3 regions of the Streptomyces sp. IBSNAI002 genome follow, and region 2 is predicted to be linked to each of the others. Evidence: riboswitches for the same ligand, from Rfam matches in the RefSeq annotation. Region 2 holds a riboswitch; each other region holds the start of a gene.

Region 1 (5,662 bases), 140 kb from region 2:
CGAAGCCGATGCCAATGAGGTCGTGGATCAACGGGGCGTCGCCAGGACGGACCTGAGCCATGTCACTCCCATCGTGCGGGGGGCAGCCGCCGCGCCGGGCAGGCCGGCAGCCGGTCGGGTCGATCGTCGGGAAGGGCTGAAGGGCTGAAGGGCGGAAGGGCGGAAGGGCGGAAGATGGGCACGCCGACGGAGCCGCGACCCGGAACTTAGGCAAGGCTAAGCTCATCCCGAGCCGGCTGTCGATAGACAAATCGGGCAGCCGACATCAGGGGCTCCGCCAACTCGCTTACAAAAAGACACCGTTGCAAACTTAGGCAAGCCTTGCTTTACTCGACACCAGCCAACCCCTGCTCCGAGGAGGAACCCCATGCGGGTCGTCATGTTCGGTTACCAGACCTGGGGCCACCGCACCCTGCAAGCCCTCCTGGACTCCGAGCACGACGTGGTGCTGGTCGTGACGCACCCCAAGAGCGAGCACGCGTACGAGAAGATCTGGAGCGACTCCGTCGCCGACCTCGCCGAAGAGCACGGCGTACCGGTGGTGATCCGCAACCGTCCCGACGACGACGAGCTGTTCGAGCGCCTCAAGGAGGCCGACCCGGACATCATCGTCGCCAACAACTGGCGGACCTGGCTCCCCCCGCGCGTCTTCAACCTCCCCCGCCACGGCACGCTGAACGTGCACGACGCGCTGCTGCCGAAGTACGCCGGCTTCTCCCCGCTGATCTGGGCCCTCATCAACGGCGAGACGGAAGTGGGCGTCACCGCCCACATGATGAACGACGAGCTCGACGCCGGCGCCATCGTGCGGCAGGAGGCCGTGCCGGTGGGACCGCGGGACACCGCCACGGACCTCTTCCACCGGACCGTCGACCTCATCGCCCCGGTCGTCGTCGGCGCGCTGGACAGCATCGCCTCCGGCCGGGCCGAGTTCACCGACCAGGACCGTTCCCAGGCGAGCTTCTACCACAAGCGGTCCGTCGAGGACAGCCGCATCGACTGGTCCTGGCCCGCGGCCGACCTGGACCGCCTGGTCCGCGCCCAGTCCGAGCCGTACCCGAGCGCCTACACCTTCCACAAGGGCAAGCGGCTCGAAGTACTGGCCGCGGTGGTGTCCGAGGGCCGCTACGGCGGCACTCCGGGCCGCATCTTCTACCGCGAGGGCGACGGAGTGGTGATCGTCGCGGGCGCCGACGCCCGCACCGGCCGCAACCACGGGCTGGCCATCACCCGGGTGCGGACCGAGGAAGGCCGGGAGCTGCCCGCGGCCGAGTACTTCACCTCCATGGGCGGATACCTGACCCAGCGCCCCTGACCGCCTGCCGGTTCCCCGGCCGAGCGCCCCGCGCGCACGCGGCGGTCACGCCGTCACGGTGTCGTGCGGGGTTCGGGCAGGGTGAGCCTGGTCGCGGGGTCGGCGAGCGGCAGGGCGATCGGGCGGGCCCCGTCGTGATCGCGCTCGGCGTCCGCGAGCGGGCGGGTGCGTTCGGCGGCGCGGGCCATCCACGGCCAGATCCCGAACGGCGCGGCGGGCGGCTCCGGCGCGGACCCGGTACCGCTGATCCACGTCGTCAGGGTGAACCGGCTATCGGCGAACAGCCCGCTGGGGCACGTGGACGCGACGACCTCGTGAAAGGCGCTGGCCGGGAAGAACACGATGGTGTCGTGCTCGGGCTCGATCGTGCGGTACGACTCCGCCGGCCGGGCCCCGCCCTCGTGGAGCAGGGTGTCGTACAGCCTCAGCCGGCCGCCGTCGAAGCCGCGCGGCCGGCGGTGCAGGTAGTACACGGCGGACACGGCCGTGCTGACGTCGCGCACCCGTGAGGCGTCGGTGTGCATGCCGTAGTGGCCCCCTTCACCGTGCGCCGTCAGGACCGTCCGGGTGTGCGTGAGCGCGGCCCGGTGTCCGAGGACCTCCTGCACGAGCGGCAGGCAGTCCGCCAGGTGCGCGCTGAACACGGCACTGGTCACGGGGAGCACCAGCGAGCTGCGGCCCTTGTGGGAGACCTGGCCCGAGAGCGGGTCCAGGACCGTTCCCGCGTTGAAGTCGGCCTGCCGGGAAATCGCGTACTCCAGCAGGGTGCCGGCGCGTTCCGCGCCGAGGAAGTTCTCGAAACGGCAGACCGGCGCCGCCACCACAGGCGCGGTGGACCACTGGTCGTGCGGAGGCAGTGCCTCGGTACCGATTTCCCTGGACGCGGCCGGTTCCTCGCGTATCCGCTCATGGCCCGGAACCGTACGCGGGGCCGTCGAAGGAGCGCACGGGGCGCACCGGAGTACGCCCCTGCGCCCGTGCCCCGCCCCGGTGGACGGCCGTCCCGCCGGGGATCCGCCCGCCGGGAGCGCACGGACCGGTCCGTGCGCGCACCACCCGGACCCGGGGCTGGTCAGAGCCCTCATGCGCCCGGGTAGGCTGTGAGCGCAGCTGGTTCGCCCCGTCCGCCAGGCGGGATGCGTCGTAAGAGGGAACCCGGTGGGAATCCGGGACTGCCCCGCAGCGGTGAGCGGGAACGACCGCCGTCATACGCACTGGAACCGGAACCGGTTCCGGGAAGCGACGGCCACTAGGTGCCCGCCGGGAGACCGGCAGGCGTGTCCGCGAGTCCGAAGACCTGCCACTGCCCGCATGCCGGTACGTCATGCGGGGTCCCGAAGAACACTCTGCGGGGCCTTTCTGCCGCGACTCGCGAAGGAGAGTTGACGTGGCCGACCCGACCGCTGCCACCGTGGAGTGCGTTCCCAAGAATCCGGGCGACTCCCGGGTGACCCTCGCCCACATCATGAGCGAGCACGACACCAACCTCTACGGCACCATCCACGGCGGTGTGGTGATGAAGCTCATCGACGACGCCGCCGCTGCCGCGGCCGGACGCCACGCCGACGGCCCCGCCGTCACCGTGGCCGTGGACCGGATGGCGTTCCTGGCACCGGTGCGCGCCGGCGACCTGCTCAGCGTCGACGCCGAGTTGGAACGCGCCGGCCGGACGTCGATGACGGTCGGCGTACGCGTCCGGGCCGAGCGCTGGAACGCCTCGGGCCCCACCACGGAAGTGGCCACCGCACGACTGACCTTCGTCGCGATAAACGCCGAGGGCGAGCCGCGTCCGGTACCGGCCCTCGACACCCCCGGGGCGCTCGCCCCGTAGGCCGGGGGCCGCGAGCCCGGCGACGCGTGACACCACCGGCCCGCCGACGGGCCGGGGGCCGGGGACCGACGTGCCCCGTCGCCCCGGGACCGAGTGGCACGAGCCGCCGTACGCGCCCCCCGTGCGCCCCCGCGAGCCCTCCCCACCCCACACCGACTTCCCCTCGGTTCCCCGCAGTTCCCCACTGCCCGGCCGCACGCTCCTTCCCGAGCCGGCCGGCGCATCCGACCCACCCGCGGTGAGAGGACCACCACCCATGCCCCGCATTCCCTCGAAATCCCTGCTGTCCGCCCTCGCCACAGCCCTGTTGATATCCGGCTGCGGGGGCGCCGCGACGCCCTCCGCCGCCCCGCAGGCGGACGCGGCCGCCAAGGGCTTTCCGCTCACGGTCGACAACTGCGGCGTGAGCACCACCTATCAGCGCCCGCCGCAGCGTGCGGTCTCGCTGAACCAGCACGCGACCGAGGTCATGCTGGCGCTCGGCCTGGAGAAGTCGATGGTGGGCACGGGCTACCTCGACGACAAGATCCTCCCCGAGTACCAGGGCGCCTACGACAGCGTGAAGGTCCTCTCCAAGGAGTACCCCTCCTTCGAGGCGCTCCTGGAGGCCGAGCCCGACTTCGTCTACGGCGGCTGGAAGTCCACCTTCGACGAGAAGGAGGGGCGCAGCCGGGCCGCCTTCACCAAGGCCGGGATCAACACCCACCTCAACACCGAGGAATGCCCCACCGGCCCGGTGAACGCGGCCTCCATGGACGAGGAGATCCGCACCCTCGGCAAGATCTTCGCCGTGCCCGAGCGGGCCGAGGAGCGGCTGGCGGCCCTGCACGCCACCCTCGACAAGGTCGAGACGCAGCTGGCCGGCGTCACCCCGGTCAAGCTCTTCGTGTACGACAGCGGCGACAAGACGGCCTTCACCGCGGGCGGCAAGGGCATCGGCAACGACATGATCCGGCGGGCCGGCGGCGAGAACCTCTTCGCCGACCTGGACAAGGCCTTCGGTGACGTCTCCTTCGAGCAGGTCGCCCAGCGCGCCCCCGAGGCCATCGTCATCTACGACTACGGCGACCAGTCCGTCGAGGACAAGAAGAAGTTCCTGCTCGCCCACCCGGCGCTGAAGGACGTGCCCGCGATCAAGAACCAGCGGTTCGCGGTACTGCCCCTGTCCTCCACGGTGCTCGGCGTACGGATGCCCGCGGCCGTCGAGTCGCTCGCGCAGCAGCTCCACCCCGGCCGCGTCCGGTGACCGGGGCGAAAGCCCCGGCGGCCGAGGAGGCGGGCCCTCGTGAGGCGGCCGGCCCTCAGGGGGAGGGCCGGCCGCCGGTCTCCGCGCGCCGCCCCGGGATCCCGTACGGCCTGGTGCTGGCCTTCCTCGGAGTCCTCGTGGCCGGGGCCGCGACGGCCGCGATCGCGGTGGGCTCGATCAGCGTCCCGGCCGACCAGGTGTGGAGCATCCTGCTGCACCGCGTGCACCCGGCCCTCGCCGAGCCGACGTGGACCCCGGTGCGCGAGACGATCGTCGTCGACGTCCGGCTGCCGCGGGTGCTGCTGGCCGGCGTGGTCGGAGCCGGTCTGTCGGTGGCCGGGATGGCACTCCAGGCGCTGGTCCGCAATCCGCTGGCCGACCCGATGCTGCTGGGCGTGTCCTCGGGCGCGTCGGTCGGCGCGGTGCTGGTCCTGGTCCTGAACCTGACCGTGTTCGGTCTGTTCACGCTCCCCGTCGCGGCCTTCTGCGGCGCCCTCGCCGCCCTGGTCGCCGTCTACTTCCTGGCCCGCTCCGGCGGGCGGATGACGACGGTCCGGCTGGTGCTGGCGGGCGTGGCCACGGCCGAGGTGCTGTCGGCGGTGGCCAGCTTCCTGGTCGTCACCTCCAACGATCCCCACAAGACGCAGTCCGCGCTGCGCTGGATGCTGGGCGGACTGGCCGGCACCACCTGGACCACGGTGTGGATCCCGGTCGGCGCGGTCCTGGCCGGTACGGCCGTCCTGCTGGGCGTCAGCCGTCCGCTCAACCTCCTGCTGGCCGGCGAGGAGGCCGCCGCGGCCCTCGGTCTCGACGTCCACCGCTTCCGCGGCGCCCTGTTCACGCTGGTGGCCCTGATGATCGGCACGATCGTCGCGGTCAGCGGGCAGATCGGGTTCGTCGGGCTGATCATGCCGCACGTGGTGCGGCTGCTCGTGGGCGCCGACCACCGCCGCGCGCTGCCCGCCGCGGCCCTCCTGGGAGCGGCCTTCCTGATCACCGCGGACCTGGCCGCGCGCACGCTCATGAGCCCGGAGGAGATTCCCGTGGGCATCCTCACCGCCCTGGTCGGCGGACCCTTCTTCCTCTGGCTGATGCGACGGAAGGCCGCCCGGTGACGAAGACGAAGAACCGGCCGGCCGACGGGCCCGCGACCCTCGCGGCGGAGGGCGTCAGCGTCGTCGTGAACGGCAAGGCCCTCGTCCACGAGGCCTCGTTGCAGGTGGCGCCCGGCGAGGTGATGGGCCTGGTCGGCCCCAACGGCGCCGGCAAG
Region 2 (5,662 bases):
ACCGGGTACGGCACGAAGCTGCTGCTGTTCTCGTCGACGGCGAGGGCCCGGCCGAGGGGCGGTACGGCCCGCTGCGGGCAGTCGAGGCGTTCGCAGAGGCGGCAGCCCATGCCGATCGGGGTGTCGGCGGAGGTCTTGCCGAGGTCGAGTCCGTCGGAGTAGACGAGGCGGGAGGCGTGCCGGATCTCGCAGCCGAGGCCGATCGCGAAGGTCTTGCCGGGTTCCCCCCAGCTGCCGCGGTGGCGGGTGACGGCGCGGGCGGTCCACAGATGGCGCTGTCCGTCGGGCATGGCGGCGACCTGGACGTGGATGCGGCCGGGCGCGGCGAAGGCCTCGTACACGTTCCACAGCGGGCAGGTGCCGCCGGCGCGGGAGAAGTGGAATCCGGTCGCGGACTGCCGCTTGGACATGTTGCCCGCCCGGTCGACCCGTACGAAGGAGAAGGGCACCCCGCGCAGCCGGGGGCGCTGCAGGGTGCTCAGCCGGTGGCAGACGGTCTCGTAGCCGAGGCCGAAGCGGTCGGTGAGCCGCTCGATGTCGTAGCGGAACTCCTCGGCGGCCGTGTGGAAGGCGCCGTACGGAAGGATCAGCGCGGCGGCGAAGTAGTTGGCGATGCCGATCCGGGCCAGGGCGTGGGCGGGGGAGTCCGCCGGGAAGTCCTCCGCCGCCAGCCGGCCGAGCTCCTGCCCGTACTCCAGCAGCGCCAGCTGGGTGGCCATCCGGAAGGCCTGCTGGCCCGGCCGCAGCCGGCTCGACACGTGCAGGACCCCGCTCGCCGCGTCGTAGCGGTGCAGCCGGTCCGAATCGGCCGCGAGGCGCACCCCGTGCCGGTCCAGGAGCCGCGCCGACAGGGCGCGTACGACGTCCCCGGGGCGGATCCCGATCTCGCGGGCCAGCGACTCGGCGGCGAGATCGGTGTCGTGCAGGTAGTTCTGCCGCCGGTAGAAGAACTCGCGGATCTCCTCGTGCGGGGAGCGCGGACCCTCCGTCGTGCCGTCCCGGCCGTCCGCGTCCCCGGCGAGCCGCTCGGCGAGCAGCTGGGAACGCCGGCCGAGGTCCAGCAGCACCCCGGCGACGGCGGGCATCCGGGTGGCCAGCTCCGCCAGGTCCGACGGGGACACCCGGGACTCCGCGACCTCGGTGGCGAGCGCCTCGCGCAGGTCGGCCAGCAGCCGGCTGGTGTCCCGCTCCGAGAAGAAGCCGGGATCGACGCCGAAGGCCTCGGTCAGCCGCAGCAGCACGGGCACCGTGAGCGGCCGCGAGTCGTGTTCCATCTGGTTCAGGTAGCTCGGCGAGATGGCGAGGACGCGTGCCAGCTCCGCCTGGCTCATCCGGCGCTCCTCGCGCAGCCGCCGCAGCCTGGCCCCCGCGTACGTCTTGCCCACCGCGCTCCCCCTCCGTATGACCGGGACGCCGCAACCCTATGCGGGATCCGGGCGCCGCCGGCCTTCGCAATCGTGGCAAAAAAGCCCCCGAGGATTCGCGGAACTTGGCATCCCCCGCCCGTCATCGGCCTGCGCACGGCGATTCGCGCGGACGGTGACGGTCTTGGCACCGCGGCGCCGTGTCACATGTCGCCGTCCGGCATGTGAGCCGCTGTACTCGTCCTCCAGCACCTGCGCATACGCTGATCGACAGCAGCTGGTTCGCCCCGTCCGCCAGACGGGATGCGTCGTAAGAGGGAACCCGGTGGGAATCCGGGACTGCCCCGCAGCGGTGAGCGGGAACGACCGCCGTCATACGCACTGGACCCGGACGGGTCTGGGAAGCGACGGCCAGTAGGTGTCTGCCGAACGGCAGACGTGCCCGCAAGTCCGAAGACCTGCCCGTTGCCCGCGCACGCACAGCCGTGCGCGGACATCCCGGTGACCTCGTGGGCGGGTCGGCGAACAGATCTCGGACGGTCGCAGTGGCGCTTCGCGCCCCGGCGGGCCCGTCCGGTCCGTGACCCCTTCGCGCCCCACGTCCCGCCACCGGGACTCATGGAGACAAGCTCGCGAAGGAGAGTTCCGTGACAACCGAGTCCGCGACCGCGCCCGTAGAGGCCACCGTGTACGGCTACCCCCGCCAGGGGCAGAACCGTGAACTGAAGAAGGCCATCGAGGGCTACTGGAAGGGCCGCGTCAGCGCCGAAGCCCTCCACGAGACCGCCGCGCTCCTGCGCCGGACGAACTGGCGCCGGCTGGCCGACGCCGGCATCACCGAGGTCCCCACCGGCGACTTCTCGTACTACGACCACGTCCTCGACACCAGCGTCATGGTCGGCGCCGTACCCGCCCGCCACCGCACCGCCGTCGGCGCCGACGCCCTCGGCGGCTACTTCGCCATGGCCCGCGGCACCCAGGACGTGGCGCCGCTGGAGATGACCAAGTGGTTCGACACCAACTACCACTACCTGGTGCCGGAACTCGGGCCCGACACCCGCTTCACCGCCGACTCCACCCGGCAGGTCGCCGAACTGAAGGAAGCCCTGGCCCTCGGCCTGAAGGCCCGCCCGGTGCTCGTCGGACCGGTCACCTACCTCCTGCTCGCCAAGCCCGCCCCCGGGGTGGCCGAGGACTTCCAGCCGATCACCCTGCTCGACCGGCTGCTGCCCGTGTACGCCCGGGTCCTCGCCGATCTGCGCGCCGCCGGAGCCGAATGGGTCCAGCTGGACGAGCCCGCCCTCGTGGCGGACCGCTCCCCGGCCGAACTGGGCGTCGCCGCCCGGGCCTACCGCGAGCTCGGCGGAATCGGCCGGGCCGAGCGGCCCAGGCTGCTGGTCGCCTCGTACTTCGACCGGCTCGGCGAGGCCCTGCCGGTGCTGGCCAAGGCCCCCGTCGAAGGGCTCGCGCTCGACTTCACCGAGCGGGCGGCCGCCAACCTCGACGACCTCGCGGCGGCGGGCGGACTCCCCGGCAAGCGCCTGGTCGCGGGCGTGGTCAACGGCCGCAACATCTGGATCAACGACTACGAGAAGTCCCTCGCCACCCTCGGCACCCTGCTCGGCCTCGCCGACCGCGTCGACGTCGCCGCGTCCTGCTCCCTCCTCCACGTACCGCTGGACGCGGGCGCCGAACGGGACATCGACCCGCAGATCCGCCGCTGGCTGGCCTTCGCCCGCCAGAAGACCGCCGAGATCACCACCCTCGCCCGCGGCCTCGCCCGGGGCACCGGCGCCATCGCGGCCGAACTCGCCGCCAACCGAGCCGACCTGGCCTCCCGCGCGAACTCCGCGATCACCCGTGACCCGGCCGTACGGGCCCGCACCGCGGCCGTCACCGCCGCCGACGGCCGCCGCTCCCAGCCGTACGAGCAGCGCGCGGCGGCCCAGCGGACACACCTGGGGCTGCCGCTGCTGCCCACGACGACCATCGGCTCCTTCCCGCAGACCGCCGAACTGCGCACCGCCCGCGCCGACCTGCGCGCCGGGCGGCTCGACGCGGACGGCTACGAGCGCCGCATCGAGGCCGAGATCCGCGAGGTGCTCTCCTTCCAGGAGAAGACCGGCGTCGACGTCCTCGTGCACGGCGAGCCCGAACGCAACGACATGGTCCAGTACTTCGCGGAGCAGCTCACCGGATACCTGGCCACCCAGCACGGCTGGGTCCAGTCCTACGGCACCCGCTACGTGCGGCCGCCGGTCCTGGCCGGGGACATCTCCCGTCCGGAGCCGATGACCGTGCGCTGGACGACGTACGCGCAGTCGCAGACGGCCAAGCCGGTCAAGGGCATGCTGACCGGCCCGGTCACCATGCTCGCCTGGTCCTTCGTACGCGACGACCAGCCGCTCGGCGACACCGCCCGGCAGGTCGCGCTCGCCCTGCGCGACGAGGTGAACGACCTGGAGGCGGCCGGTACTTCGGTGATCCAGGTCGACGAGCCCGCCCTGCGCGAGACACTGCCCCTGCGGGCTGCCGACCACGCCGCGTACCTGGCCTGGGCGACGGAGTCCTTCCGTCTCAGCACCAGCGGCGTCCGGCCGGACACCCAGATCCACACCCACATGTGCTACGCGGAGTTCGGCGACATCGTCGAGGCCATCGAGGCCCTCGACGCTGATGTCATCAGCCTGGAGGCCGCCCGCTCGCACATGCAGGTGGCCGACGAGCTGGCGGGCGCCGGATACCCGCGCGAGGTCGGCCCGGGCGTCTGGGACATCCACTCCCCGCGCATCCCCTCCGCCGAGGAGGCGGCTGCCCTGCTGCGCAAGGGACTTGAGGCCATCCCGGCCGGGCGGCTGTGGGTCAACCCGGACTGCGGGCTGAAGACCCGCGGCTGGCCCGAGACGAAGGCCTCGCTGGAGCACCTCGTCGAGGCCGCGCGGCAGGTCCGTACGGAGATCGAAGCGAACTGAGGCCGACCGGGGCCCGGGGGTCCGTCGCCCCGGGCCCCGGGCCCCGGGCTCCCGGGCCTCCGGGCCGTGCGGTTCACCGCCCGCGCTAGTGTGCGCGGGTGAACTCTCAAGTCGTCCATGTCGTCGCAGGGTTTGGACCCGCGGGCGCCGCCACCGCGCGGCTGCTGGCCCGGCAGGGCCATGCGGTCCGGGTCGTCACCCGGTCCGGCCGGAGCCCGGAGCCCGGGATCGAGCACATCGCGCTGGACGCGAAGGACCCCGGACGGCTGACCGAGGCCGTGAAGGGCGCGGTCGCGCTCTACGGCTGCGCCGCGCCGCCCTACCACCGCTGGGCGAGCGAGTGGCCGCCGCTGGCCGCCTCGCTCTGCGCCGCGGCCGAGGCCACCGGGGCCGTCCTGGTCATGCTGGGAAACCTGTACGGGTACGGCCCGGTGGACGGCCCCATGACCGAGGAACTGCCGCTCGCGGCGACCGGCCCCAAGGGGCGGGTGCGCGCCGCCGCCTGGGAGCGGGTGCGGCAGCTGCACGAGCAGGGCCGCATCAGGGCGGTCGAGGTGCGGGCCTCGGACTTCTTCGGGCCCGGAGTCACCGACGGCGGCCACCTGGCCGCACGGGTCCTGCCCCCGCTGCTGCGCGGCAAGCCGGTCTCGGTGCTCGGGGATCCGGACGCCCCGCACAGCTGGACCTACCTGCCCGACGTGGCGGCGGCGCTGGCCGGGGTCGCGGGCGAGGAACGGGCCTGGGGACGGCCCTGGCACGTCCCGACGGAGCCCGCGCTCCCGGTCCGGGAGATGGTCGGACGGCTGGCCGCCCGGGCGGGAACGGCGCCGGTCGCGGTGCGCGGGCTGCCGCCGGCCGTGCTGGCCGTGGGCGGGCTCTTCTCGCCGCTGCTCCGCGAACTGAAGGAGGTCCGCTACCAGTTCGACCGTCCGTTCGTGGTCGATTCGAGCGCCTACGAGGCCGCGTTCGAGGTCCGGGCCACTCCCGTCGCGGAGCAGGTCGGGGCGACCGTGGACTGGTGGCGCGAGCGGGTGGCGGCCACCGGGTGACGAGACGGGCCGGCAGGATCCGGTCCAGCCACCGGTCCAGCCACCGGTCCAGCCACCAGGCCGACGCGCCGAGCAGGGCGGACTGCGGATCGAGGTGGTCCTCGAAGAGCTGCTGCTGCGGCGCGACGGCCTCGCCCTCGCCCTCGCCGTGGGGCGGGCCGCGGTCGAACGGGTCGGATTCGCGGGCGAGGGCACCTACCCGGTCGGCCTGCCCGTCCGGTTCTGAGCCGGCACGCCCACGCCGTCCGCGGACGCCGGGAGCTCCGGTGGGACCGCG
Region 3 (5,662 bases), 740 kb from region 2:
GGGTGAGGTGGCTGAGGTGGCCGGGACTGCGCTGACCGGGACGACGGTCGACGAGGTGATGGCCGAGCTGGCCGGACTCGAGGATCCGAAGGCCCGCGCGGTGAACGAGAAGCACGGCGACGATCACGGTGTGAACCTGGGCAAGCTGCGCGCGATCGCGAAGCGGCTCAAGACGCAGCAGGAACTCGCGTGCGCGCTCTGGGAGACGGACGACACCGCGGCGAGGCTGGTGGCGCTCCTGATCTGCCGCCCGAAGGCGTTCGGGCGTGACGAGCTGGACGCCATGCTGCGCGCGGCGCGCACGCCCAAGGTGCACGACTGGCTCGTGAACTACGTGGTGAAGAAGAGCCCGCACTCCGAGGAGCTGCGCCTGGCCTGGTTCGCCGATCCGGATCCGGTGGTCGCGAGCGCCGGCTGGGCGCTGACCACCGAACGCGTCGCGAAGAAGCCCGAGGGCCTCGACCTCGTGGGACTGCTCGACGTCATCGAGGCGCAGATGAAGGACGCCCCGGACCGCTTGCAGTGGGCGATGAACCACTGCCTGGCGCAGATCGGCATCGAGCACGCGGAGCACCGCGCCCGCGCCCTGGAGATCGGCGAGCGCCTGGAGGTGCTCAAGGACTATCCGACGTCCCCGGGCTGTACTTCTCCGTTCGCACCCGCCTGGATCGCCGAAATGGTCCGCCGCCAGGCCTGAAGGCCCGCCCGTTCTCGCGGGACTACCCGGGAAGGTCCGAGAGGGAAGGCCAGCCCGGTCCGTACAGCAGCGCCGCCAGGCCGTGCCGGTGCTCCGCGCCGTTGAAGTCGTCCCAGCTGATCGCGCCGTCACGGTCCGCGTCGACCAGTGCGAACGCGGCCTCCGCCGCCTCCTCCGGTACGAGTTTGAACCCGCGCCACGCCATGAACTCGCGGCGGTTCATCAGCCCGTCCCCGTCCCGGTCGGCCACGTGGAACTGCGCGTGCAGCGCGGCCATCACCTCCGGAGAACCCGAGGGTTTGCCGGAAGCCGAGGCAGGCGGCAGGGAGCCGACCCACTCGCGGTACTCCTCGCGCGTGATCCGCCCGTCGTGATCACGGTCGACGAGCTCGGCCTGCCGCTGCCACACCGCCTGGTTCGCCTCGATCAGCGCGCGCCCCTTAGGCGAGCCCGGCCCCATCCCGTACGACTGGAGCATCCTGTCCGCGCTCGCCCGGTAGTCGTCCGCGGCGAGCACTCCGTCCCCGTCCGTGTCGAGCCGGTCGAAGATCCTGTCGGCCGCTGCCAACCGCTCGGTACCCATGCCGCGACCCTAGGCCGCGGCCCTGCGCGCACCGGCGGATTCCCGCGCCCGGGGGCGTGTCAAGGCCGGTGGGGGTCCGGCGGCGGCGCCTGCGGACCGGGACCGTTCAGCGCAGTACGGCCGCCAGTGCTCCGAGCCGCAGGCTGACCGTCTCATGGCAACCAGCCTCGAGATCCGTCCCCGGCCCCTCGCCGGAAGAGGGCGGGTCCGTCGGTCCGGGCGGCAGGACCTTCGGTCCGTCCGCGGAGCCGAAGGTCACCCAATATGTTGTGCTGTCGTGTCGCCGTAACCCCCAGATGTAGTGTTGCCGCTGTCGGTTCGGCAGGCGTTCCCCGAAGCCCGCCGAGACAACAGGGAACCCGGTGCGAATCCGGGGCTGCCCCGCAACGGTGAGCGACCGCACGACGGTTGGAGCCCGATACCTGCCGGCACCTCGCGCGCACGTCCGCGTGGCGAGGTCTCCACCGCCTCGTGGGAGGGCTGACGTGACGCAGATCAACGCCGTGGACTCGGTGACCGAATACCTGGACCGCAGCGACTGGCGGGTCAACGCCAACGCGAACCAGGGCTACTCGCTGGGCGGGCTCATCCTGAACACCGCCGGGAAGGTCGTCGCCAACTACTGGCTCGACCAGGTGTACACCCCCGCCATCGGGAGCGCCCACCGCGACGGCGACTTCCACATCCACGACCTGGACATGCTCGCCGGCTACTGCGCGGGCTGGTCCCTGCGCACCCTGCTCACCGAGGGCTTCAACGGCGTCCCCGGACAGATCGATTCGGCCCCGCCCCGGCACTTCTCCTCGGCCGCCGGGCAGATCGTCAACTTCCTCGGCACCCTGCAGAACGAGTGGGCCGGAGCCCAGGCGTTCAGCTCCTTCGACACCTACATGGCCCCCTTCGTGCGCAAGGACGTCATGCCGTACGAGCGGGTGTACCAGTGCATGCAGGAGATGGTGCACAACCTCAACGTGCCCTCGCGCTGGGGCACCCAGACCCCGTTCACCAACCTCACCTTCGACTGGACCTGCCCCGCAGACCTGCGCGAGCAGGTACCGGTCGTCGGCGGCGAGGAGATGGGCTTCACCTACGGCGAGCTGCAGGCCGAGATGGACCTGATCAACCGCGCCTACATCGAGGTCATGGCCGCCGGGGACGCGACCGGGAGGGTCTTCACCTTTCCCATCCCGACGTACAACATCACCAAGGACTTCCCCTGGGAGAGCGAGAACGCCGGACGGCTGTTCGCGATGACCGCGAAGTACGGGCTGCCGTACTTCCAGAACTTCCTCAACTCCGACCTCGAACCCGGCCAGATCCGCTCGATGTGCTGCCGCCTCCAACTCGACCTCACCCAGCTGCTCAAGCGCGGCAACGGCCTGTTCGGCAGCGCGGAGCAGACCGGCTCCCTCGGTGTCGTCACCGTCAACTGCGCCCGCCTCGGCCACCTGCACGCGGGCGACGAACAGGGCCTGCTCGACGCCCTGGACCGGCTGCTGGAGCTCGCCCGGGACAGCCTGGAGACCAAGCGCGTCACCGTGCAGGACCTGATCGACGGCGGCCTGTTCCCGTACACCAAGCGCTACCTCGGCACCCTGCGCAACCACTTCTCCACCATCGGCGTGAACGGCGTCAACGAGATGGTCCGCAACTTCACGCACGACGCCCACGACATCACCGCACCCGAAGGGCACGCGCTCGCCCTCCGCATGCTGGACCACGTCCGGGCCCGCATGGTCGAGTTCCAGGAGCGGACCGGCCATCTCTACAACCTGGAGGCCACCCCCGCCGAGGGCACCACCTACCGCTTCGCCAAGGAGGACCGCCGCCGCTTCCCCGGCATCCTGCAGGCCGGCACCCCCGACAACCCGTACTACACCAACTCCTCCCAGCTCCCCGTCGGCTTCACCGACGACCCCTTCGAGGCACTGGAGCGACAGGACGAACTGCAGACGAGGTACACCGGCGGCACCGTGCTCCACCTCTACATGTCGGAACGCGTCTCGACCGCCGACGTCTGCCGCAGCCTGGTGCGCCGCTCCCTGGAGAGGTTCTCGCTGCCCTACCTCACCGTGACGCCCACCTTCTCCATCTGCCCCGAGCACGGCTACCTGGCCGGCGAGCACGCCACCTGCCCGGCCTGCGACGGGGACTGCGAGGTGTGGACCCGCGTCATGGGCTACCACCGTCCGGTCGCCTCGTTCAACATCGGCAAGAAGGGCGAGCACGCCGAGCGCACCCCCTTCCAGGAGAAGGCGTCGGCCCCGGCGTGATCCGGATCGGCGGCTGGTCCCGGCTCTCCGCCTGCGACTGGCCCGGCAAGCTCGTCACCACCGTTTTCTGCCAGGGCTGCCCCTGGAGATGCGGCTACTGCCACAACCCGGAGCTGCTCGACCCGCGCGCGCGGACCGAGGTGCGGTGGGAGACGGTCACGGCCCACCTCGCACGCCGTCAGGGCCTGCTCGACGGAGTCGTCTTCTCCGGCGGCGAACCGCTGCTCCAGCCCAACCTCGCCGAGGCGATGCGCGCGGTGCGGGCCCTGGGCTACGCCGTGGGCCTGCACACCGGCGGCGGCTACCCGCGCCGTTTCGCGCAGGTGCTGGGCGAAGGCCTGGTGGACTGGGTCGGCTTCGACGTCAAGGCCGCCCCGGACGCCTACGCCCGGGTCACGGGTGTGCGGGGCAGCGCGGGACCGGCCCTGCGCAGCCTCCGGCTCCTCCTCGACGCCGGGGTCCCGCACCAGCTGCGCACGACGGTCGACCCGGAGCTGCTCGACGACGGCGACGTCGCCGACCTGGAGTCGTGGCTGGCTGGGCGCGGCCTCCGTGACCACGTACGGCAGGAGGCGCGCGCCGTGTGAGGTCAGCGGGCGAACCCCGACCGCAGTGCGTCCCGGGTGGCCACGTACCCCTCCAGGTCCCCGGCGAAGGCCCCGGCGTCCTTCGACGCCAGGGCCCGCTGGATCCGGATTCCCTCCTCCACGGCGGTCAGGGCCTCCTGGACGCGGCCGAGCCGGCCCAGGTGTACGCCGAGGTTGACGAGCGCGCGGGCCAGGCCGTGGTCGTACGTCGAGGGGAGTTCCCCGGCCAAGCGGCGGTAGATGTCCACGGCCAGCCGGGACGCACCGGCGGCCTCCTCCGCGCGGTCGAGCGCGGCCAGACGGTTGCCCAGGTTGTTCAGCGCCATGCCCAGCTCGTCCTGGTGGAGGGTGTTGCCGGTGGCGGCCAGGCGGCTGTGGATGCGTACGGCTTCCTCCGTGGCGGTCAGCGCCTGTTCCGGCCGGCCGACCGCGGCGAGCCGGTTCCCGAGGTTGGACAGGGCGCCGGCGAGCCGGCCCTCGTGCACGGCGGGGTGGGCCCCGGCCAGTTCGCGCCAGAGGGCGACCGCCTGTTCGGTGGCGTCCAGCGCCTCCGCGGGACGGTCCGTGTTCCAGAGGTAGACGCCGAAGGCGGTCAGCGCGCGGGCGAGGGCGGGCCGGTAGGCGTCCGGGTTCGCTTCGGCCAGTCGGCGGCGGATGCCCACGGCCAGGGCGGCGGCGCCGGCCGCCGCCTTCCCGCGTCCCGTTCCCCACAGGTGGTTGGCCGCGGTGACCAGCGAGGTCGCGAACGCGGGTTCGTACGCGTACGGATCCGCCGCGGCCAGTTCGCGGTAGATCTCCGCCGCCGCCAGCGCCGTCTTCACGGCGAGGGCCCGGTCCCCCGACTGGAACAGCATGATCCCGGTGTTGACCAGTGCGCGGGCGAAGTCCGGCCGGTACACGGCGGGGTCCAGGTCGGACAGCCCGCCGAACATCTCCGCCGCCCGCAGGTTCGCCTGCAGGGCGTCCTCGATGCGGCCCACCGCCAGCAGGCGGCTGCCGAGGTTGCCCAGGGCGCCGGGCAGGTCGGCCCGGGGGACGTCGGGGTGCTCGGCCGAGGGGTACTCGGCATCGTGGCGGCTGGCCAGGGCGATGGCCTCCTCGGTGGACTCCAGGGCCTCCGCGTGCAGTCCCAGCTCCGCCTGGAAGACGCCTCGGTCGGTCAACGCGCCCGCGAGGGCGGGCAGATGGAGTACGGGATCCTCATCGGCCAGGCGACGGCAGCAGGCCACGGCCCGTTCGTTGCTGTCGAGCGCCTGGCGGTGGAGGCCCGCGTGCCACTGGCGCATCGAAAGGTGGCGGTACAGCAGCGTGTGTTGGGCGGGGTCGTCCGTGCGGCCGACCCGGTGCTCGGTCAGCCGGGCGGTCAGGACCGCCATGCCGGGGTCGAGGTCGGTGTGCCTGCCCGGCGGGAACCGCGCCTCGACGGCCTCGAGTACGGCGACGGCGTCCGGGAGGTCGGCGAGGGCGGTCAGGGCGCTGCTGCCGGCGTCGACCGCCAGCTGGGGGTCTTCCAGGAGCAGCG

Evidence for each region. Region 2 has a riboswitch for cobalamin ahead of metE (5-methyltetrahydropteroyltriglutamate--homocysteine S-methyltransferase). Riboswitches for the same ligand answer to the same signal wherever they lie in the genome.
Region 1: it holds a riboswitch for cobalamin, as region 2 does, so the genes downstream of both, ACTVZO_RS33990 (acyl-CoA thioesterase) here and metE (5-methyltetrahydropteroyltriglutamate--homocysteine S-methyltransferase) in region 2, are expected to answer to the same signal.
Region 3: it holds a riboswitch for cobalamin, as region 2 does, so the genes downstream of both, ACTVZO_RS36475 (ribonucleoside triphosphate reductase) here and metE (5-methyltetrahydropteroyltriglutamate--homocysteine S-methyltransferase) in region 2, are expected to answer to the same signal.

Annotation. Positions count from the first base shown of each region.
Region 1 covers NZ_JBQPXG010000002.1:7,275,287-7,280,948, forward strand. Annotated here, with positions in the region: gene ACTVZO_RS33975 (lysine N(6)-hydroxylase/L-ornithine N(5)-oxygenase family protein) at 1-61, opposite strand, end outside; gene ACTVZO_RS33980 (methionyl-tRNA formyltransferase) at 368-1,315, shown strand; gene ACTVZO_RS33985 (2OG-Fe(II) oxygenase) at 1,369-2,136, opposite strand; cobalamin riboswitch at 2,409-2,634, shown strand; gene ACTVZO_RS33990 (acyl-CoA thioesterase) at 2,703-3,146, shown strand; gene ACTVZO_RS33995 (ABC transporter substrate-binding protein) at 3,403-4,392, shown strand; gene ACTVZO_RS34000 (FecCD family ABC transporter permease) at 4,389-5,507, shown strand; gene ACTVZO_RS34005 (ABC transporter ATP-binding protein) at 5,504-5,662, shown strand, end outside.
Region 2 covers NZ_JBQPXG010000002.1:7,136,416-7,142,077, forward strand. Annotated here, with positions in the region: gene ACTVZO_RS33455 (short-chain fatty acyl-CoA regulator family protein) at 1-1,385, opposite strand, end outside; cobalamin riboswitch at 1,626-1,844, shown strand; gene metE (5-methyltetrahydropteroyltriglutamate--homocysteine S-methyltransferase) at 2,012-4,336, shown strand; gene ACTVZO_RS33465 (NAD-dependent epimerase/dehydratase family protein) at 4,435-5,385, shown strand; gene ACTVZO_RS33470 (hypothetical protein) at 5,480-5,611, shown strand; gene ACTVZO_RS33475 (ATP-binding protein) at 5,581-5,662, opposite strand, start outside.
Region 3 covers NZ_JBQPXG010000002.1:7,874,244-7,879,905, forward strand. Annotated here, with positions in the region: gene ACTVZO_RS36465 (DNA alkylation repair protein) at 59-697, shown strand; gene ACTVZO_RS36470 (EF-hand domain-containing protein) at 720-1,280, opposite strand; cobalamin riboswitch at 1,578-1,725, shown strand; gene ACTVZO_RS36475 (ribonucleoside triphosphate reductase) at 1,766-3,553, shown strand; gene ACTVZO_RS36480 (anaerobic ribonucleoside-triphosphate reductase activating protein) at 3,550-4,140, shown strand; gene ACTVZO_RS36485 (tetratricopeptide repeat protein) at 4,143-5,662, opposite strand, start outside.